3 regions of the Lysinibacillus sp. FSL P2-0066 genome follow, and region 1 is predicted to be linked to each of the others. Evidence: a T-box and tRNA genes for the amino acid it is inferred to sense, from the RefSeq annotation. Region 1 holds a T-box; the other regions hold tRNA genes.

Region 1 (7,638 bases):
GGATTATCAGATTACCAAAGTGAAGGGCTTACCTGATGGAGGTGCTGAGCGACAGCATTCGGTTCATTCGTGCATGAAAGAGATGCAACAGGTAGATATTGTGCTTGTTCATGACGCAGCACGCCCGTTTATTACGCATGATATTATTGCAAAGCTTGTACAGAACGCCCATAATCACGGTGCAGCAATTGCAGGGGTTCGTGCGAAAGATACGATGAAAAAAGTATCAATGAATGGCATTATAGAGGAAACGGTTGATCGAGAAAGCCTTTGGATGGTGCAAACTCCACAAGCATTCCGTTTTGAATTAATTATGGAAGCAGAGGACGTAGCTGAAAAAGTAGGTTTTCTTGGGACAGATGAGGCGATGCTAATGGAGCGTCTCGGACATCAGGTACACATCGTAGAAAGTAGTTATGAAAATGTAAAAATGACAACACAAGAAGACTTAGTATTTGGTGAGGCAATCTTGCGTAAGCGTGGATCATTCAATCATTAAGAAATATAGGCTATTCATTCGTAGTTTGTTGAGGATGGATAGTCTTTTTTATTTGTTTTGGTTGGGTAAAAGTCCATGGTGCAGGAATACCTCTTGGTTGCGAATTATGTCCATTATATATGTATGATAATGACATCCTTATAGCCGAATGAGAAACGAAGGCTAGGAAAAGGATAAAAAGTTAGAATAAGCTCACATAAAGTGGTTTTATCCGTGTATGATCGTTTTACGTGTAAAATGAAATAGTGGATATATGATTAATAAGGTAATAGAATAGATGAAAAGATGTGAGGGGTGTTTATTGTGTCATTAAATGATTGGTTAAATCAAAAGGTTCCAGAAATTACAGGTTCATTAACTAGTATAAATAAACAGTACATCGACGTTGACAACTCAATAGGCTTTGATGGACGGGATCGGGTTATAAAAATAATAGATAATTTCCATGAGGTGCTGTTTCCTGGCATTTATATGACAAGACCGATTGATGAAACAAGGGTGAACGTAGTTTGCAGTAATAAGCTGCGTGAAACGGCATTAGATTTGCGGGATATTATCGAAAAAGTATTATTTTATAATATGGAGGACAGTGACCCTGCCAATTGCGAGAAGTATTGCCGTGAACAAGCAGACAAAATTGTTATGAATTTGATTAATCGATTTCCTGCCATTCGCCAAGTGCTACAAACAGATATTCAAGCGGCATATAATGGTGACCCAGCAGCTCTCTCCACAGAAGAAATTTTACTAAGCTATCCATCTATTGTGGCTGTTTATATTCACCGCATTGCACATGAGTTATACGAAATGGGCGTACAAATTGTGCCTCGAATTATGTCAGAATATGCGCACCGATTAACGGGTATCGATATTCATCCAGGGGCTACAATAGGAGAATCATTCTTTATTGACCACGGAACAGGTGTCGTTATCGGTGAAACTTGTACAATCGGAAAGAATGTAAAAATTTATCAAGGTGTAACATTAGGTGCACTAAGCTTCCCGTTAGATGAAAATGGTAATCCAATTAAGGGCATTAAACGTCATCCGAATATTGCTGACAATGTTGTCATTTATGCTGGTGCCACTATTTTAGGGGGCGAGACGACGATTGGGCACGATTCCGTTTTAGGAAGTAATATTTGGCTAACACACTCTGTTCCTCCTTATTCACGTGTCTATAATTCACAGCCATCTCCGAATATTAGCAACAGTCAAATGAAAAATATAGAGTATCATATTTAATGAATGTAGGGCAGTCTAGAGAGTGTAGCTTTCTAAACTGCCCATTACTGCTATAGGAGGATAATTATTAAGGCGCTTTTCAAACAACCTATGGCAAATTTTGATATGATAATGATAAATATTAATTAAAGGAAGATGAATATGTTTCGAATTGGACAAGGTTTTGACGTACATGCATTTGAAGAAGGTCGTCCATTAATTATTGGAGGCATTACCATTCCGCATGAAAAAGGACTAGTAGGACATTCAGATGCGGATGTTCTTTTACACACTGTCACAGATGCAGCTCTAGGAGCAATTGGAGAAGGGGATATTGGCCGTCATTTTCCAGATACAGACCCTGCATTTAAGGACGCGGATTCTGCAAAATTATTAGAGTACATTTGGAAAATTGTTGAGGATAAGGGCTATTCTCTAGGTAATGTGGATTGTACCATTATGGCACAGCGCCCTAAAATGGCACCCTATATTGGACAGATGCAACAGCGTATCGCTGAATTATTACACGCAGAGCCTTCACAGGTAAATGTTAAAGCAACGACAACGGAACGATTAGGTTTTACAGGTCGTGAGGAAGGTATTGCGGCAATGGCAACAATTCTTTTGATTAAGAAATAAATGTGGATGAACCCCGCTTTTATTTCCTGTAACAGAGTGGTAAAATGAACAAAGTCAATTTTTGATCGAAAATTTAGGAGGCTTTTAATTATGACGAAAGAAGTTCGCGTTCGTTACGCGCCATCTCCAACAGGTTATTTACATATCGGTGGAGCGCGTACAGCATTATTCAATTATTTATATGCAAAACATCATAACGGTAAATTCATTGTACGTATTGAAGATACGGATATTGAACGTAATGTAGAGGGCGGAGAAGCATCTCAGCTAGATAACCTAAAATGGTTAGGTATTGAATATGATGAGTCCATTGATATTGGTGGACCTTATGCGCCTTATCGTCAAATGGAACGTCTTGATATTTATAAAGAGCATGCTGAAAAACTATTAGAGCAAGGTGTAGCCTACAAGTGTTTCTGTTCTTCTGAAAAGCTTGAAGCTTCTCGAGAAGAACAAAAAGCAAGAGGTGTAGCTGCGCCTACTTATGATGGTACATGTCGCCACTTATCAGCAGATGAAGTCGCTGCTAAAGAAGCTGCAGGTGAGCCATACACAATCCGTATGCGTGTACCTGAAAATGTAACATACGAATTTGAAGATTTAGTTCGTGGACAAGTTACATTTGAGTCTAAAGATATTGGTGATTGGGTACTTGTAAAAGCAAATGGTATTCCAACATATAACTATGCAGTTGTTTTAGACGATCACTTTATGGAAATCTCTCACGTATTCCGTGGTGAGGAGCATTTATCAAATACACCAAAGCAAATGATGATTTTTGATGCATTTGGTTGGGAATATCCTCGCTTTGGTCATATGACATTAATTATTAACGAAAACCGTAAAAAACTATCTAAGCGTGATGAATCGATTATTCAATTTGTTACGCAATATAAAGATTTAGGTTATCTTCCTGAAGCAATGTTTAACTTCTTTGCCCTACTTGGTTGGTCTCCAGAGGGAGAGGAAGAGATTTTCTCAAAAGAAGAATTTATCAAAATTTTTGATGAAAAACGTCTTTCAAAATCACCATCTATGTTTGATAAGCAAAAACTAACATGGATGAATAATCAATATATTAAAAAACTGTCTTTAGAAGAAGTTGTAGCATTATCTTTACCTCACCTACAAAAAGCAGGCTTGTTACCTGAAGAGCTTACTGCGGAGCAACGTGCTTGGGCGACGGATTTAATCGCACTTTATCATGACCAAATGAGTTTTGGCGCAGAAATTGTCGAATTATCTAGCCTATTCTTTAACGACCATATTGAATATGATGAAGAAGCAAAAGAGGTTTTAGCAGGAGAGCAAGTACCTGAAGTAATGGCAGCATTTAAAGCACAATTGGAAGAGCTAGAAGAATTTACACCAGATGCGGTAAAAGCTGCGATTAAAGCTGTACAAAAGACAACTGGTCATAAAGGCAAAAATCTGTTTATGCCAATCCGTGTTGTGACAACAGGTGAAACACATGGACCAGAGTTGCCGAACGCCATTTGTTTAATTGGTAAAGAGAAAGCAATTGACCGTGTAGAAAAATTTGCACAATAAAGATAAATTTATTGACAATTCATTCTTTCGTTGTAAAATGTATTTACATTGAAAAAGCGTTGATAAGGAGAAGTAAGTGGCGCATGCTCTTAAGAGAGGACCATCACCGGCTGAAAGTGGTCTGAGCCTAGGCAAAACTGAAATGCACCTTTGAGCATAAAGCTGAACGATAGTAGGCTTTATCGAGTCATCCCCGTTAATGGATGTCCAAAGTGGAAGGCTTTTTGTCTTCAATCAGAGTGGAACCACGCAAATCGAGCGTCTCTGTCATTCCTTTTAGGAGTGATAGGGGCGCTTTTTTATTCAATAGAAAAGGAGAGTGAAATACAATGGGTATTCAAATTTTTAACTCATTAACACGACAAAAGGAAACCTTTGTACCGCTAGAAGAAGGCAAGGTAAAAATGTATGTCTGCGGTCCTACAGTTTATAACTATATCCATATTGGGAATTCACGTCCTGTAATTGTTTATGATACAGTACGTCGTTATTTTCAGTATAAAGGCTATGATGTAAAGTTTGTTTCCAATTTTACGGATGTAGACGATAAAATTATAAAAGCGGCAAATGAGCTAGGCGAAGAAGTGCATGAATTAACAGAGCGCTTTATTGCAGCTTATTTTGAGGATGTTATGGCACTAGGATGCAAAAAAGCAGATGTTCATCCACGTGTGACAGAGCATATGGACGATATCATTCAATTTATTCAAGTGTTAATGGAAAAGGGCTACGCTTATGAGTCTGCTGGAGATGTGTATTACCGTACTCGTAAATTTGATGGCTACGGTAAATTATCACACCAATCCGTTGACGATTTAAAAATCGGTGCTCGTATTGAAGCAGGCGAGAAAAAAGATGATGCGCTAGATTTCGCTTTATGGAAAGCAGCTAAGCCAGGTGAGATTTTCTGGGAAAGCCCATGGGGAGATGGCCGTCCAGGGTGGCATATTGAGTGTTCTGTAATGGCTCGTGAACATTTAGGAGATACTATTGATATTCATGCTGGTGGGCAGGATTTAACTTTCCCTCACCACGAAAATGAAATTGCTCAATCAGAGGCACACAATGATAAAACATTTGCGCGTTATTGGATGCATAACGGGTATATTAATATTGATAATGAAAAGATGTCCAAATCACTTGGGAATTTCATTCTTGTGAATGATATCCGTAAACAAATTGACCCGCAGATACTACGTTTCTTCATGTTATCTGTCCACTATCGTCATCCAATTAACTTTGCGAAGGACCTAGTAGAAGCTGCTGCATCAGGTTTAGAGCGTATACGTACAGCTTACAACAATGTGAAGCATCGCCTTACTACTACAGTAAGCTTAGGTGATCATTCTGAAGAATGGCTGAACAAAATTGCGGAACAAAAAGCGCATTTTGAAGAGGCGATGGATGATGATTTTAATACAGCCAACGCTATTTCTGTGTTATTTGAAATAGCTCGCATTGCTAATATTTACTTAAATGAAACCAATACTTGCAAGAAGGTATTAGAAACCTTTATTGAAACCTTTGAAGTACTAGGTGACGTCTTAGGTATTGAATTTGCAAAAGAAGAAGAACTATTAGACGAAGAAATTGAAGCATTACTACAAGAGCGCGTCGAGGCACGTAAAAATCGTGATTTTGCTCGTTCTGATGAGATCCGTGACCATTTGCAAGCCCAAGGTATCATTTTAGAAGATACACGACAAGGAACTAGATGGAAACGAGGGTAATTAAGTTGGATAAACTTCGCAATGAAGATGTTAAACAATTAAATGCGCTGGCGTTAGCCTATATGGGTGATGCCGTATTGGAACAAAAGGTCCGAGAATATTTGCTACGCTCTGGTCGTGTTAAACCAAACACACTGCATCGAGAGGCAACTCGCTACGTTTCAGCAAAAGCACAATCTATGATCGTTCATCGCATGATGGATGAAAATTATTTAACAGAGGAGGAATTGGCAGTGTTCCGCCGTGGACGCAATGCCAAATCCGGCTCTGTACCAAAAAATACGGATGTCCAAACCTATCGTAATAGCTCAGGCTTTGAGGCGGTGCTTGGTAGTTTATATTTATTGAATGAACTAGAACGCGTCTACGAAATCATTGCATATGCTATTCAAATAATCGAGGAATCAAAAGGAGTGTCTAAATAATGGCAGAACAGAATGGTGAAATTATTGCCGGTAAAAACCCAGTGTTAGAAGCACTTCGTTCAGGCCGCGATATGAATAAAGTATGGATTGCAGAAGGTGTAAAGAAATCTGGTGTCAATGAATTGCTAGATTTAGCCCGTGAACGTGGTGTCATAGTTCAATTTGTTCCAAAAAAGAAAGTTGATCAATTATCAAGCGCCAATCATCAAGGAATTGTTGCTTCTGTTGCCGCTTATAAGTATGCTGAACTTGAGGATTTATTTGCAGCTGCAGCTCATAAACAGGAAGATCCTTTTTTCTTAATCTTAGATGAGTTAGAGGATCCTCATAATTTAGGGTCTATTATGAGAACGGCTGATGCTATAGGAGCACATGGTATTATTATCCCTAAGCGCCGATCAGTGAGTTTAACAGCAGTGGTGGCAAAGGCATCTACAGGAGCGATTGAACACGTTCCAGTTGTACGTGTAAACAATCTTGCTCAAACAATAGATGAATTAAAAGAACGCGGTATATGGATTGCAGGTACAGATGCAAAGGGATCTGCAGATTATCGAAAAATGGATGCAACATTACCATTAGCCATCATTATTGGCAGTGAGGGTAAAGGGATGGGGCGTTTATTAAAAGAAAAATGCGATTTTTTATATCACTTACCGATGGTTGGTCATGTCACATCACTGAACGCATCAGTAGCAGCAGCTTTATTAATGTACGAAGTGTATCGTAAACGTCAAGAAGCGATTGAATAACAATGAAAAACATTTTGCTTGTTGATGGCTATAATATGATTGGATCTTGGAAAGAGCTGCGGCCATTGCGTGATACGAATTTTGAGGATGCGCGAAGAAGGTTGATAGAACTCATGGCTGAATATAAAGCAGCAATGGGTTGGCGCGTAATTATTGTTTTTGACGCACATCTTGTACCAGGAGTAGAGCAATCTTATATAGAAAATGATGTAGAAGTCATTTATACACGAAAAAATGAAACAGCAGATGAACGCATTGAAAAAATGACACACGAATTAAAGGCTAGAAATGTACAAATTCATGTAGCAACTTCTGATATGGCAGAGCAAAGTGTTATATTTGGGAATGGCGCCCTAAGGAAATCGGCTAGAGAGCTAGAAATTGATACTGGTATTATCCAACATAAAATTACCCACGATGTGAAGCGGAAGCAAGAAAGTAAGCCGCCTTCTCGTATAGAATTAAAGCCAGATGTTGCGCTCGCCTTTGAAAAATGGCGACGTGGGTTGAAATGATTGATTGACGCATATTTTCCAATTCCGTTATACTGTTTCTAATTATCTGTTGTGGCTGAGGTGATACCATGTTTAAAAATAGCATTGTACAAGTGACACAAGATTTTGAACGATTCAATGATGAAGAGCTTATTGAAATGGTGCATCAAGGTAATACAGATGCGTTGGATTATTTAATTACGAAATACCGTTTGTTAGTAAGAGCGAAGGCAAGATCCTATTTCTTAATCGGAGCAGATAAGGAAGACATTGTACAGGAGGGCATGATAGGCTTATATAAAGCGATTCGTGATTTTAAAGGAG
Region 2 (7,638 bases), 310 kb from region 1:
ATTTAAACCTAGCCATTACTATTCCTTGGCTTTAAATAATTCATGAGCATTCTCGTAATAATGGTACCAGCGTTTGTTATTTCATCGTATTGGATTATTGAATTCTTCTTTATACGTAATTGTCCAATTTCTACCTCGAAAATTGGACACTTTCTTTTAAGTGCAGCAATTAACATATTTGTATCATAATCATAACGTTCACCTTTTACTTTTATTAGCCAAGGCAACTCATTTATCGAAATATAGCGCAAACCTGTTTGTGTATCCATTAATTTCTTGTGATACAGTAACTCAAAAAATAAGCTTGTTGCACGATTTCCCCAGTAAGAAAGAAATGTACTATCAGCTGAATGAAAGTTACGTACACCTAGCACAATCCCTTCAGAAAACACCTTTGTCATTGTTAAAACAAGCTTAACATCTTGTAAAGTATGTTGCCCATGTGCCCCAACTGTAAGGATACCATGGCACCTGGCTTGTTGTTCTCTTATATATGCAAAGGCGGTCTTAAGTGCGCCACCCTTCCCAATATTGCAATCATGCTGTAGTACTTGGCAGCGGTCAATTTTATTTAAGTTTTCAAAAATATCCTTATATTTTTGATCACTCCCATCATTGACAATGATGATTTGTGTAATAGTCGTTGCTAATAATTGATGTACATAGGTAATGAGTGATTGTTGTGGATTATATGCTGGTATAATAGCTGCAATATTTTTCATTTCGATCCCCCAACTAAAGGCTGACAGGTCCTCCGTAGCTACGAATCTCCCTTATATCAAATAGTATCATGTAACAGCAACAATTCAACTGATGAATCCCATTAAAACATATCAATAATATCGATTTTTCTCCGATATATGAACAAAGTGATTTTAGGAGAAGTATTTTAGCGGATTTGTAAGATTTGGTGCCATTTTATCTAGGTTAGAAGCATAGAGTCATTGGAAATGAAGCGAAGACATATTAAGAAGTGGGGGCTATTGTCATGCATAACATAATTATTGAAGACCAATGTCAGAACTTAATGTAGCAGTCCCTTACAAAATTAACTTAAAATTTACAGGATGCTAGTTTACTTGCTACTTTAATCTCAGTAGCATCTTTACAAAAGGCACTTTTTGTTTTAAAGGAAATTCTATATGAGACCTATCAGCTAGAAATGCATTCTGAGCAAAAAAGTACTTCTGTTTACACGTCATCCAGTCATGCATTTGTTATAACATTTGTTTTTTCGTTCACTACGCAACTGTTTACGCATAGCAATATCATCCGGACTCTTTTTTGTTGTTTCAGTTTTAGTACCATCAATCAAAATGGCCCCTTGGTCGATTTTGTTTTCTTTTATAAGTTGGTCATGGAAGTGCAGTAAACACTGGCGAATGAGATCTTTCTTACAGGATAAACCCGGAAACTCTGGTATGTAAGTAATTAGTGAAAGGTGGACAAGAATATTTCTCACCCACCTAGCATTTATTGTTGAATTAAGATCTTAGATAGTTCTTCCCTATTGAAACCAATAATTGTCGAAACAGTCTCTCCAGCTTCTTTCACAATCGTTAAAGGTACACCTAAACCACCTAATTCTTCGAATTCTTGAAAGTATTGTTCGTTAGTATTAACCTCCCTTTCCTCAAAAACAATCCCTTTCTCTTTTAAGAATTCCTTTTGTTTAGTACAAAATCCACAACCGTTACTAGAATATACTATTACTTCCATAAAAAATCCCCCTTATCTTGTTATAAGTAATAAAGAAACCCAGCAATACGAAATAACAACCATTTTATAAAATTTATTTTCCAAAGTTAAAAGACCAAAGACCCATAAAAAATACTCCCCTTAGATAAACAGATTTTATTTTTTAATCTGTCTACCTAATAGGGAGCATATCAGTCCGAACTCAGGTCTAAAAAGTTGTTTAACTAAATATGTCTAACTTTTCTGGGTCAGACCAACCTCATAAAGGTGTTTATAAAATGAAAGCCTCAGTTTAAGCTTAATAGTTACAAAAGGTGGCACTCGGATTTGAACCGAGGATAAAGGTTTTGCAGACCTTGGCCTTACCGCTTGGCTATGCCACCATGTAGGATATATTAATTAAAGAAGAAATACTACTTAAAATAACAACCTTTCAAAAATAAAACGATCAAAAAGATTTAATCACATCTTTTTGACCGTTTCGTAATCAATTGGATTTTTTTAAATTTTGTTTGTCACTAAAGCGTTGCTTCATATCCCAAAACCCAGGAACAGAATTGACATCATATTTTCTTATAGTATTAATGAGCTTAATAAGTAAATCCTGACGTAAATCTTCTCTATGATGTGGAGACGTTTGATAAAGACAATGTTTCAATTTAGGTTCAAAATAATTTAATATAGTTAATAAAGCTTTATCATCATGTTTTGATCTTTCTACAAGGGCAATTAATTCTTGTGACATTTATTTTCAGTCCCTTCTTAAATCCTTTATAACTTCTGATAATTGGTTAATACTTAGTTCAAGATTTTCTATTTTCTTTTCGAATCTAATAAACAGATATATTGTTATTGCAATAGGAAATCCAAAATTTCCGATGATCGTAAGCCATTCTGATGGTTCTATTATCATCAATAAGTCACCCCCTTTATTTATCCTTAACCTCCATTATTCTTTCGTTTTTCAATGTAAGTTAGCATATTTCCTAAAGCTTTCTTATGAGTTTTAGAGACCGCTTGCTGCGTTTTATTTAATATCAGTCCAATTTCTGTATCACTTAATCCTTCTGCATACGCTAAATTAATAATTTCCTTTTGCTTTTTGGTAAGTGAATTTAATGCATCATACAATACTGGACAGCTTATATGTTCATCGAGGTCATCGTTTATAACAACCTCCTCTAAAGGGTCGTATCCAGCTTGTTCGTCGGCTATTAAATCGAGAAATGTTTCTTGGTCTTCACTAAAATTAATTGGGGCATCTAAAGTAGTAGAAAATCTTGATTGTATAAGCCTCGTTCGTTTGTCGTAATTAATAGAATTAAATTTAAGTGTTGTAGATATATGGGAAATAAAGCGAATTTTAAAATAAAAATGTTTAAATAATATATCTAACTCTTTCATATTTTCGGGAGTAGGGTTTAATATTGTTTTCAAATACATTTCTTTGTTAATTGGTGTTTCGAGAAAAGAAATCACCAAATCATTTTTTAGTAACTCTGGATTTTCCGTTTCAAATTTTCTGATTTTTTCTTCATTCCATTCGTTTTCCAACAATTAAAGCACCCCTTTCTCGGAACATATGTTCTATTTTTTACTTCAAACAGATCATATGTTCCCTTTTATATTTAAAAAAAAAGAGTTTACATTCTTTTTTGAAAAAAGTTTTTGTAAATAAACCCATTTTTTACATCCCATAGTTATATTAACATTATAACTTTATCATTTAAATGATTTACATAAATTTTTAATATGACTCGCGGTATAAGCGGATTCCTGAATCAAAGATATTAAAAATTTCCGTTCATTCTCTGTCGAATTTTCGTTCAAGGATTGTGTAAATAATGCTTGTGATTTTCGAGCTTCACAGAAACATTTAAGTAGCAATGATAGATCTAATGGGGTTTCAGATGGTTCATTAGAACCACCTTCTATGCTAATGTCTTTTGATAGATTAAGAATAGAGATCGTTTCACCATAATCGCCTATTTGTACTTTGGTGGTGTGTTGCATTAAATACATAAACAATTCTGCTTCTGTAAGCTTTGATTTCTTCAAGTTTTTATATTTATTAATCAATAAAGCTAATGCCCCTGTTACATGTGGAGCCGCCATAGAAGTACCTGATAAATCTGCATAATCTTTATTTAAATAGGTTGATCTAATATCTACCCCTGGTGCATAAATATCTACCTCTTTATTAGTATTAGTAAAATTAGCAATTTTATTATTTTTATCCGTTGCACCAACTGCTATTACTTCCTCATACCCAGCTGGATATGAATATTCGTCAGTGGATAAATCACCATCACCTTCATTGCCAGATGCTACTACAACTGCAATATCGTTTGATACAGCTTGTTTTATGACATTATGAAGGTTTTCTTTAGAAGACGATAGGCCTAACGATAAAGATAGAACGTTTACTTTTTCATTATTTGGGCCTGTCCAATTTATAGCATAATCAATGGCTTTAACCAATGAAGCTAACGTACCGCTTCCTTTATAATCTAATACTTTCAAAATAAGTAGACTAGCTTCAGGCGCTACTCCTACGATTCCTATACCGTTAATTGAAGCTGCTATTGTTCCAGCTACATGCGTTCCATGACCATTAAAATCTTCAAAAATAGAAGAGTCACCATTAGATTCTTTTGTAAAATTATACCCACCAATAATGCGATCCTTTAAGTCTATATGATGATAGTTACAACCAGTATCTAATATAGCAACAACTACATCTTTACCTTTATATCCTTGATCCCAAAAGTGCTTTGCTCCAATAAGAGAGATATTATTTGTTACTTTCTCTTTTAGTTTCTCTTCATCAAAAGAGTTTGAACCTAATATTAGTTTAACTTGAGTATCACTCACTCTCTAACACCTCCACTAATATTCATAAGATATATAGAAAAAGCAATTTCAAATATCACAACCTTTTCTAAAAAAATGAAAGCGTCAAATAGCGCCCCTGTTTTTAGGGGGCGCTATTATTATGTTATCTATAGATTTTTGAGAATATGGGAGCTACTTGGCACACCTTCTAACCAAGGCTGGATCTTCCTATAATTATAAAATAGGAATAATCTTTTGCAGACAGAGTTGGAATCTAAATAATGGCATAAGGTAGTACACTTTTATTTAACCGGACATTCTTTTGGTCGTGCTGCATCAGGAACGCACATACGACAAGACCACGCAGCGTTAAATACATGAATTGCACAACCTACACATACAAGACAAGTAACGACACCTGCACAAGTACAACAAGCGGAGATACAAGTACCAAACAGAAGTAAACACGAAGACCAGTTACTACAACCTAATTCTTGTTGCATACAGTCAGCCCATTTTAAAGAACAACTATCTCCTGAGGCAAAGATTGTAATTATTTCTCCCTCTTCATTGATTGCAGTCATATCATTCCCAATGATTACAATGGGATTAGAGTTAATTTCATCAAAGACTAAATAACCGACAGCATTATCATCTTTGTAGATAGGAAGAGTATACATATTCGTTGCTTCAACAAAAGTTTCGATTGCATTTTCAAAAACTGCTTTTTGTGTTTGAATAACTACCTCATCACTGTCAATAAGCGTATATCCTTCTGCAACTACATGTTTTGCAAGTCGATCAAGTTTTTCATTAGCTTTAGCAAGATTGCGAAGTGGAATTAAAAGTTCCGGGTTTTTTGTTGGAGTAGTTACATTAAGCATATAAATGTCGTTTAACTCTGTATATTGGACCTGACCATTTAAACCCTCATATGTTTTTGTGGGAACAGTAAATTGTTTACCAATCGTGTTATCTAACTTTCGAATTTCGCCACGATTCATTAAAGAAAAATCGACTTGATTCCCATGTAATTTTGAGAAATCAACAGCAAGATTTAATTTACTAGTTACTCGGTCCTTAATCTTTTCCACTACTGCTTGTTGTTCTTGATTATTTAATGATAATGCGTTAATAATTGTCATAAAAAAATTCCCCCTAAAATGGTATTTTTGTACGTACACCATATTAAGAAGAATTAAAATGAAAAATAACAACCTTTTGTTTGTTACTTTATAAATTGTTGAACTATTTGAGAAATCATAAATACTAATAAGCTAAAAATAATGGCTGCAACAATCGTTTCAAATGAATCAAACATAAAGAAACCTTGACTAATTCCCAAAGCTCCAATTATTAAAAAAACAATTATAAATACATAGGATATTGCCAACGACAATTTAATCTTTCCAAAAATTCGTTGATCGGCTACTACATAACTGCTATTCCATCCATCTTTCTTTTTGTCAATTAAGAATCGAATGATTTGATAGCCTACAGACAAACTTGCAATTAACCATATAATCCAAATATTATCTTCCCTACCATACGCGGAATAACTCATATACCCCAATGATAAGAATAAATATAAGTAAAAAATTAAGATCATCCATTTCTTTGACCGCATATATATTTACCCCCTTAAATCCTTTATTCAACTTCATCATCAAAAAAGAATAGTTTTTCAATTGGCTCCTTCAAAACCGAAGAAATCATTAATACCACACCAATTGAAGGCTCATATTTTTGCTTCTCAATCGCAATAACGGTTTGTCTATGTACACCTATTTTTTCAGCAAATTCTTCTTGTGTTAGATTAAGTAATCGTCGAAAATGGCGCACATTGTTATTTACTTTGCTTTTTTTCAATTCACCCACCTCTAAATGTATAGTATCATATACAAAATGTATTGTAAACTAGACATATTAGAATAGCGCGAAAATGGTACTTAGGTTATATTTTATCGTTATAAAGAGTAAAACCAAAAACCCCAGCTTGTTATCGGGTATGGTACACAAGAGTACCAAGAGGCTTCAAAATGGCTGAAAAATCTCTAGAAGTTATTCAATAAATATGAAAACCTACCGCTCCACAAATCGTGACACGGTAGGTTTCATTATTTTTTCATATCCACTTTTTGATTAATCATAAATGTTACAACAATAAATAAAGCAAAGCTAATTAATAACGTAGTTCCTCCTACAATAAAGAAGACTAATGTAAAAGTACTACCGAAATTAAATGGATTTATATTATAAAACCACATGCCTAATGTTAAGCCCAGAACACCCACAATAGCTGTCCAACCATGAATGGTTACTAATTTTTGTGATTTCACTTTGAAGGCTCGATAAAAAATACCCCAGGCAAACATACTAAGCCAGCCAACAAGTAAAATATGTGCATGTATCGGTCTATATTCATAACTACCTGATCCCGACATATGTGAGCCTAAATATGTGCCGATTAAAGCAAAAATTGCCGCTAATCGAATAAGGCGTATGCTCCACTTTTGTTCCATACGATAACTCCCCCTATGTTCGTTTCAACTAAGTAGCAGTTTATCGCGTGAACATGAACTTTACATGAACTCCTTATGACAAAATTGGTAAATGGATATAAACCTTTGTGCCTGCATGCACTTTACTTTCCATCTGTATGGTCCCTCCATGTAGCTCAACAATTTGTTTGACAATCGCTAAGCCTAGCCCCGTCCCTTGCTTGGTTCTAGACGCATCGGCGCGATAAAAACGGTCATATACTTTTGCTAATTGATCCTCAGTCATTCCTATTCCACTGTCCTCAACAAGAATTTCAAGTGAGGCAGATTTTCTTTGTACATGTAGACGTATTTGCCCACCCTCTACATTATATTTAATGGCATTTGTCAGTAAATTATCCCATACATTTTGTAAAAGCCCTGCATCGCCATCAAAAATAATTTGCTCTAGCTTATATGATACTTGAAGCTGTGACTCTTCCATTTGCCAACGATACTTTCGTACGGTTTCCTTTAGCTGTTCATCTAACCGATAAGACTCACGTTTTACGATTCTTGTCGATTGATCAAGCGATGTTAATAATAATAATTGCTTGGTCAATGT
Region 3 (7,638 bases), 930 kb from region 1:
AATAGACCAATTGCCTCTACTGTTTCTTGACGCATTTGATTTTTATCAGTGAATGAATTGTTTTTGCTCACTTGCGCAACATTCACTTCCATACCTTCTAAATACCTAGCAGTGATATAGGCCATTTCCTCTCTTGTAACGGGCTTTTTCGGCTCAAATTTTTCACCATTGAAAATATCGATTAAGCCATACTCTTCAAGAATCGCTACTTCCTTAGCTCCCCAGAAACCATTAAGATCAGTATAAGAAGCAGGACCCTCATAATCTTCATTGACATTTAAACCAGATGCACGGAAAATAATAGCCGCTAGTTCTCCTCGCGTCACTTGTCCATTTGGATTAAACGTAGTAGCCGTTGTCCCATTAATGATAGCTGTTTGATATAAAAACTGAATATAGCTTTCAGCCCAATGACCAATAGCATCCTTGAAATATCCACCTGCTTTTAACTCAACGTCGGCACGAGCAAATACCTGTACCATATCATTTAAATCTTCTGCACTAACTGCTTCCCATTTGCCAGCTGTATATACCTCACTCTTGTAGCCATTACTAGTTTGTGTAATTTTTATTTGAATCGCATGCCCAAATAACTTCTTCAGTTCTTCATAGTTTTCCTTAAACTCTTTTTCTCCCTCTGGATAGAGGTTTGTACCATCTTTGTATGATTGAAGGATCGCCTCTAATGAAATTTTTACTGTAATACTATTTTTTGTTGTAACAATCGACACTTCGTTATTTTCAAAGCCTATTTTAGATAACAAAAGCAATTTATAAATATCTTGATAGGGCATGGCTTGTAACTGACTAGTGGCTGCAACATTCTGCTTTGGATGAATTATATTTGCCACATTTACTACATCCTGTGCATATGCCTGTCCACCAAACCCTCCTGTAAAACATGTAATACTCAGTGCACCAGCTAACATTATTTTCTTCACTGTTTTTCCCCCTTCGATTCATAGATTCAGTGTACTAAAACAATAGTTTATAAATCTATAAAAATATGGGAATTATACAATAATTATATAAAAGACCTATTTTTAACACATTATAATTTTCCTATTTTACTTTTGATTTTGAAACTAGTTTAACAGAAGAACAAATTCCTCAATGTCATCTACCATAATTACATATGTAATTAGATATAAAGTCAAACATTGTCTAACGAGGCCCCTGATGTTGGGGACATGTTTACCATGGAAAACTATCTCTAAAATAAGGGCAGCTTAAAGGCTGTTCTTTGTTATATTTCTGTAAGGGTGGGTACATACTTGAAAAGAAACTTCTTTTAGATAACTTTATATTTATATAATATCAGAGGCTTTCATTTGATTTTTATTCGTAGGTAGAAGTAGTATGGGATTGTAACGAAGGATTATCTACATATCCACACTATTATATTAATGTAACAATTTCAAAGGAGGAATTTCGATGAATTATCAAAACATTACAGTTGCAGGTAGTGGTGTATTAGGGAGTCAAATTGCTTATCAATCTGCTTTCAAAGGTTTTAATGTAACAGTGTATGACATAAACGACGAGGCGTTAAAAAATGCACAGGATCGTATTACAAAATTAAAACCATTGTATCAACAAGATTTAGGTGCGACACAAGAAGAAGTGGATGCAGCCTATGCACGTCTTTCATTTAACAGTGACCTGGCTCAAGCCGTTGCCAATGCTGATCTTGTTATAGAAGCAATCCCTGAAGTTGTGAGTATTAAAACAGAATTTTACACGAATCTTGGAAAAGTAGCACCAGCAAAAACAATTTTTGCAACAAACTCGTCTACTTTACTACCAAGCCAATTTGCTGAAGCAACTGGCCGTCCTGAGAAATTTTTAGCTCTTCACTTTGCTAATACGATCTGGAAAAACAATACTGCGGAAATTATGAAACACCCTGGTACAGATATGAAAGTGTTTGATGAAGTTGTTGAATTTGCGCGCGCTATCGGCATGGTACCACTACCATTGCATAAAGAGCAACCTGGCTATATTTTAAACTCATTACTAGTTCCGTTTTTAGATGCAGCTGAATCTTTACTTGTAAAAGAAGTGGCTGATCCAGAAACAATCGATAAAACATGGATGATTGGTACAGGCGCTCCACTTGGACCATTTGCTATTCTAGACATCGTTGGCATTAACACTGCCTATAATATTGTGGAAGCGAAAGCAACTGCCACTGGCGATGAAAACATGAAAAAATTAGCTAACCTCTTAAAAACAGAGTACATCGAAAAAGGTAAACTTGGCCGTGCAACAGGGGAAGGCTTTTACACATATCCAAACCCAAGCTTCGCAAAACCAGACTTCCTAAAAGGCTAATCAATAAAAAGATGTACATAGTACCTTTTACTATGTGCATCTTTTTTTCTTTCCCAATGTTCGTAGTGACAATCCGAACTTTAAATAAGACTCGTAATTTATTCTATCACGCATGTAGGAACGAGCTCTGTTAACAATATGTAATCTGGCGCCTACTCGAAATGCTCAGTTTTACAAAAGAAGTTCATCAGATTTCCGACTCGAACACCAGAATAGAAAAATCGACTGGTAGCTTTCACAGGAAGAAGTCCCAAAAACTAGGGGCGTCTTGAAATTTTACTGTTGCAAGCTTTTCTAAAATTTTTAATTTAATTTCTTGTTCTAGGTCTTCCCTTTCATGATAGTCCGTATTGTGTAAACAATGTTTAATTTTTGGGATGAAATTCTCAATTATTGTTAGAGTCTCTTCGTTATTTTTATTTTCTAAATTTCCCATAATTTATTCCTCCTTTTTTCTGAGTGAATGATTGAGTTTATTTAAAGCCTTTCTATGATGATTAGATATATTCTGGGGAGTTGTTTTTAATATTTGAGCTATCTCTTTTATAGAAAGCTCTTTTACATAAATCATCTCTAAAATTTGAAGCTGTTTTACCGTTAGTTTTTGCAAGGACTTTAAGAGCTGTACATCTTCTATATTGTCCAATAAACCTCCACCAATTAAATGATCTAGACCATTTTCATTGCGTGTATCTTCTATTAGCTCTTTTAGGGTCGTCTCCCCTTCCTCTGATAATCCCTTATCTAAAATTAATAAAGATCGCTTTTGCAGTCTTCTTCTTTTTTTATCAAAATCTAAACTAAAGAAATAAATTAAATTACTAACATATTTGATCTTCCTAACATTTATATAGTGAGATTGAAAAGATTCATCAACGAGCTTCTTATTCAAATCAGTTGGATATAAGATCGCTTTTTGCACTTAATAAAGATTTTGGGGATCTGACAAAAAGCTTTTAACAATCGGATTGTTAACCTGTTCATTATTTCTATAGAAAAATTCCTCTATTTTTTGTTTATCATTCTTCATTTAATAATCCCTCCTATTATCCGCCTTCTTTCTTTATAAAGTGAATGTTGTATCTATATTATAAACCAAAATAAGAACAAACGTTCTTAAAAAGGGTGAAAAAAATCACCTTTTATACAAAAAAGGTGATTTAATCCAACTTATTTAAATATCTAATATAGCTTTTATTTTTTCTGGCTGATAACCAGTAATTCTCTCTACTTTATTATCACTGACTAATAAAGTAAATGGGATAGCGCTACTATTAAATTGCTTAAACTCCATTAATACGTGCTCTTCATTAATATCCTTATTAATATAAGTAATATTATTTTCTTCTAACCACTCCTTTAACCTAACGCAATATTGACAACCATTACTTGAATATACCGTTATATCATACTTCACCTTATAGACCTCCTTTTTTCTATAAAGAGGATTTAAACATAAGAAATGAAACCATGACAAAATAATATTTTTTACAGGAAGGTTGTTTTTATTACAGAAGAATCCTCTTTACATAGTACAGTTACAATTTTGGTGATATAGCCAAGCGGTAAGGCAAGGGTCTGCAAAACCTGGATCCTCGGTTCGAATCCGAGTATCACCTTATATTACTAATTTGGAGTAAGAGGGAGGTAATTTACATTATGACACCAGAAAATGTTCCAATTTGGATTAGCCTAATAGGAAATTTTGGATTCCCTATTGCCATAACAGTCTACCTGTTCATTCGCTTTGAAAGGAAAATAGATAAATTAGAGGCTGTCATCATGGAGTTATCTGAAGTTATAAAATCTCTTAATTACAAGAAAGGAGGGTAATCCACATGGAAATTGAAAAATTAATGGCCTGTTACTGTAAAGCAAGAGAAGTTCAATCATTTTATACAAATTGTTTAGCGGGTGATCGTCTGTCCCCAAAAGAACGCGATTTACTAATAAATCTTATTCAAAATGCCAGTATTTCTTCTAATTTATTGTGGGAATATTGTCAGATTCATGCTAATGAAACATGATCTATTAACAAAATAAATCCAACAAATAGTTTTGGGTTAAGAACTACTAATTTTATTTGTGATTTTATCCCCTTTAAGTAGACAATGTAAAAAAAACTACAGTACGCTGTAGATAACATTTTACTTAAAAGGGATTTTTATATGCAAAGAAAAAATCGTACGTATTCGAATGAATTTAAATTACAAGTTGTTTTAGGCGTCCATTCCATTATTCGAAAGAAGCGCCGTGTATGAAAATCGCGTTTCTCATGTATTTGATAATGTCGTGGACCGTCAGTTTTCGGATCGTGTAGCGAACGAAGTATTTGTCACAGATATCACGTTTTTACCATCGAAAAATGGATAACTCTACTAATCCGCCATACAAGATTTATACAACAACGAAATCGTTGCTTGGAAAATCAGTAAACGAAATAATTTACAGCTTGTATTAGATACGTTGGATGAGTTAACGAGCAAAAGAAACTTGTATAGAAGCATCCTTCATTCGGATCAGAGATTCCAGTACACATCAACTAAATACCAGTAGCATATTAAGCAACATGCATGATTGGTAGCCACTCCCGCAAAGGAAACTGCCATGATAATGCCTGCATTGAATCGTTTTTCTCACACTTCAAAAGCGAGTGTTTGTATCTCTCTTACATGCGGATTCAGATGAGGCAATTATACAAGCAGTTGAAGAATATATTTACTTTTATAACTACCAACGTTTCCAAAAACGACTCAAACCATCTGGCACCGATACAATATCGACACCAGATGGCTGCTTAGTCTTTTTTAATGCTGTCTACTTGGCAGAGATAAGTCCATTGATGAGTTTTAATTATTAATAAGTGATTTAAGCTTCTTTAAATCCAAATGTCCCTATTAAAAATGCTATTAGAAATATTATTAGCAAAATGGAATTGAGGATAATTAAATGTAATTCTACTACCGCATCTCATACCATACCACTTTTTATACAGTCGAATAACAAGAAATCAACATTTATGGAGCAACTTTTATATTATTATGTAATGTCGATAATAAGGTTTTTTCATAATCTTTAAGTACTGACTATTATAAATAAAAAAAGGCAAAGTTGATTTCAGGCAAGGAATGGTTTATTCGATGTGATGAAAACTGTAAATAACACGTGTGGTATAATTGTAATAAAGTCAAACCTTCATTTACATACAAAGGGGCGGTGCTATTTGCAAAGAAAAATTTTTACGTATTTATCAATAATTTTCTTGTTTTTAACATTTCTTATTGGATTGGCTCCTCAATATATTCTGGGAATTGGCATAACAATTCCATTTATTTTAGGAATTTCAGGACTAATATTTGCTATTTTAGGGATAAAGGGACCCACTCGTATGATTTTAGTTGTCCTTAATTCGTTTATATTAGTAGTGTTTATCGGGATTTATCTAATGGCTTTTTATGGATTTAATAAACCTTAAAAGAAGCAAAGTTTATCTTTAAAAGTCAGAATGATAGGAATTTTATGATAGTCTACAAAGAATAGCTATACTAAAAAGCATATAAGTTCGTTTTATAGGTTTAATTTATATTTCCTGAAAAAAATTTAAAAATGCAGTTTAAATCTCCAGTTGTATTTCACTTTACATAGTAATGAAGCACATCATACTAAATGTTGCTTCAAATACTTTAAAAGGGAGAGAAAACAATGACTGAAAAACAAACTAAATCAGGAATTAAAGAGTTATCGAAAAATGAGGTTAACAATTTAGTTGAAAAAGCATTGGCAAATGAAAGTGTGCAGACGCTTATCAACAACTCACTAAATCATTACCCTGCTATTAAAGCTAAGTATACTGATCTTCGAGCTTTAATAACACAATCATTAGGCGGAGAATTTACTAAAGGAACTACCCTGTACAAGTTCTTACTTTAGTTATGGAAGAACTTCAGACAGTAATTACTTTTACTGTCGAAAACGCAGAATTTAAAGCTGTTTCGCATTTCCATGGTCATTCAAGTGTTATCGAAGTTACACAATCTGTTGGAGTAAATTTATTCCCAATTGTAACTATTAAGATTAATGGAGAGTATTTCGATTATGAATGGCACACAAACCCATTATATGATGTCAATGAATTACGTTCTTCTACACAAAATAATGAACTTAATCTAATGTGGTCAAATTGTACTATCTGTACTACTGTTTGTGACACTATCCAAGGTTTAGGATGTACCTTAGCTGGTACAGCAGCTTGTATGGTAGCTTGTGCTCCAATCGGTACTGTAGCGTGTCCATTTATTTGTGCAGCTGTTTTTGGATTAGTGTGCCTTAGCGAAAATAAGATCACATGTGGACCAGGTTGTAAATCATTAGGGTTTTGCTAAATAGAAATAACAAGTTATAAAGTTAATATCTCCCCACCAATAATGTTATAATTAAAATAGGAGGGGAGATTCTTGTTAGCCTATAAGAGAATAATTATAATACATTTACTTATTATGTTTTCTAGCATTTTTATTAGTTTTCAGATAAAAGGTATATGGATAGGATTACTTATATTTTTATTGGTGTATGCTTCTCTTTTTTGGTTGTTTATTGGACTACCTTATGCATTTCAAACAAAGTCGAAGTTTTTCGAAAGGTATTGGAATTGGTTAGTAAAAGGTGGGAAAATTGGTCCAAAAAGCTAAAGATTTATTCTTTAATATTGCTTAATAATAGTAACAGAATACTCAATTTTATAAGAGAAATATTAAATTTAATCTACCTCCGAAAATGTTAGACTTTTACTAACATTTCAGGGGTAGATTTTTGTTTAATATTGAGCGAATTTCTCCTTTTTATTTATTATCATCTTCCTTCTAACACTTTATTATTTAAAAGGAGATGACAAAATGAAATATGAAATCATTTTAGAGCGGGTAAAAGTGGTCAAGTTGTTTAAAGTTTTAAATGCAGTTCCTGATAATTTAGATAAGATTCGAGCAAGGGAATTGTGGCAAGAAACAGATCAAGGTTCAGGATCTGTTATTGCTGTATTAGATAGTGGTGTTCAGGTTGACCACCCGAGTTTAAAGGACAATATTATTGATGGCTATAATTTCACAGATGATGATGAAGGTAATCCTTCAATATTTAAAGATTATCTTGGACATGGTACACATGTATCTGGAATTCTAGCTGCTGTTGATAATGGCAAGGGAATCACAGGTATTGCGCCAAAAAGTAAACTTCTTATATTAAAAGTAATAAATCGTAAAGGAAGAGGAAGCTTTGAGAGTTTGATTAAGGCAATTATGTATGCCG

The links. The T-box of region 1 lies ahead of cysS (cysteine--tRNA ligase). A T-box ahead of a tRNA ligase gene usually reads a tRNA of that ligase, here a tRNA-Cys.
Region 2: it encodes a tRNA-Cys, which carries the amino acid that the T-box ahead of cysS (cysteine--tRNA ligase) is inferred to sense. The anticodon was not compared.
Region 3: it encodes a tRNA-Cys, which carries the amino acid that the T-box ahead of cysS (cysteine--tRNA ligase) is inferred to sense. The anticodon was not compared.

Annotation. Positions count from the first base shown of each region.
Region 1 is NZ_CP150202.1:4,435,833-4,443,470, reverse strand. Features, by position in the region: gene ispD (2-C-methyl-D-erythritol 4-phosphate cytidylyltransferase) at 1-499, shown strand, start outside; gene epsC (serine O-acetyltransferase EpsC) at 803-1,744, shown strand; gene ispF (2-C-methyl-D-erythritol 2,4-cyclodiphosphate synthase) at 1,886-2,362, shown strand; gene gltX (glutamate--tRNA ligase) at 2,453-3,913, shown strand; T-box leader at 3,964-4,182, shown strand; gene cysS (cysteine--tRNA ligase) at 4,243-5,643, shown strand; gene MKZ14_RS22125 (Mini-ribonuclease 3) at 5,649-6,068, shown strand; gene rlmB (23S rRNA (guanosine(2251)-2'-O)-methyltransferase RlmB) at 6,068-6,820, shown strand; gene MKZ14_RS22115 (NYN domain-containing protein) at 6,823-7,335, shown strand; gene sigH (RNA polymerase sporulation sigma factor SigH) at 7,404-7,638, shown strand, end outside.
Region 2 is NZ_CP150202.1:135,190-142,827, reverse strand. Features, by position in the region: gene MKZ14_RS00740 (glycosyltransferase family 2 protein) at 9-722, opposite strand; gene MKZ14_RS00735 (glutaredoxin family protein) at 1,474-1,719, opposite strand; tRNA gene MKZ14_RS00730 (tRNA-Cys) at 2,011-2,081, opposite strand; gene MKZ14_RS00725 (helix-turn-helix domain-containing protein) at 2,186-2,443, opposite strand; gene MKZ14_RS00720 (YvrJ family protein) at 2,450-2,611, opposite strand; gene MKZ14_RS00715 (sigma-70 family RNA polymerase sigma factor) at 2,638-3,252, opposite strand; gene MKZ14_RS00710 (S8 family peptidase) at 3,421-4,572, opposite strand; gene MKZ14_RS00705 (hypothetical protein) at 4,836-5,678, opposite strand; gene MKZ14_RS00700 (hypothetical protein) at 5,762-6,160, opposite strand; gene MKZ14_RS00695 (helix-turn-helix transcriptional regulator) at 6,184-6,402, opposite strand; gene MKZ14_RS00690 (hypothetical protein) at 6,651-7,055, opposite strand; gene MKZ14_RS00685 (HAMP domain-containing sensor histidine kinase) at 7,129-7,638, opposite strand, start outside.
Region 3 is NZ_CP150202.1:3,510,332-3,517,969, forward strand. Features, by position in the region: gene MKZ14_RS17590 (S-layer homology domain-containing protein) at 1-941, opposite strand, end outside; gene MKZ14_RS17595 (3-hydroxyacyl-CoA dehydrogenase) at 1,435-2,334, shown strand; gene MKZ14_RS17600 (hypothetical protein) at 2,570-2,770, opposite strand; gene MKZ14_RS17605 (sigma-70 family RNA polymerase sigma factor) at 2,774-3,256, opposite strand; gene MKZ14_RS17610 (glutaredoxin family protein) at 3,509-3,751, opposite strand; tRNA gene MKZ14_RS17615 (tRNA-Cys) at 3,883-3,953, shown strand; gene MKZ14_RS17620 (YvrJ family protein) at 3,994-4,167, shown strand; gene MKZ14_RS17625 (hypothetical protein) at 4,173-4,361, shown strand; gene MKZ14_RS17630 (hypothetical protein) at 5,558-5,809, shown strand; gene MKZ14_RS17635 (hypothetical protein) at 6,037-6,264, shown strand; gene MKZ14_RS17640 (hypothetical protein) at 6,267-6,716, shown strand; gene MKZ14_RS17645 (S8 family peptidase) at 7,227-7,638, shown strand, end outside.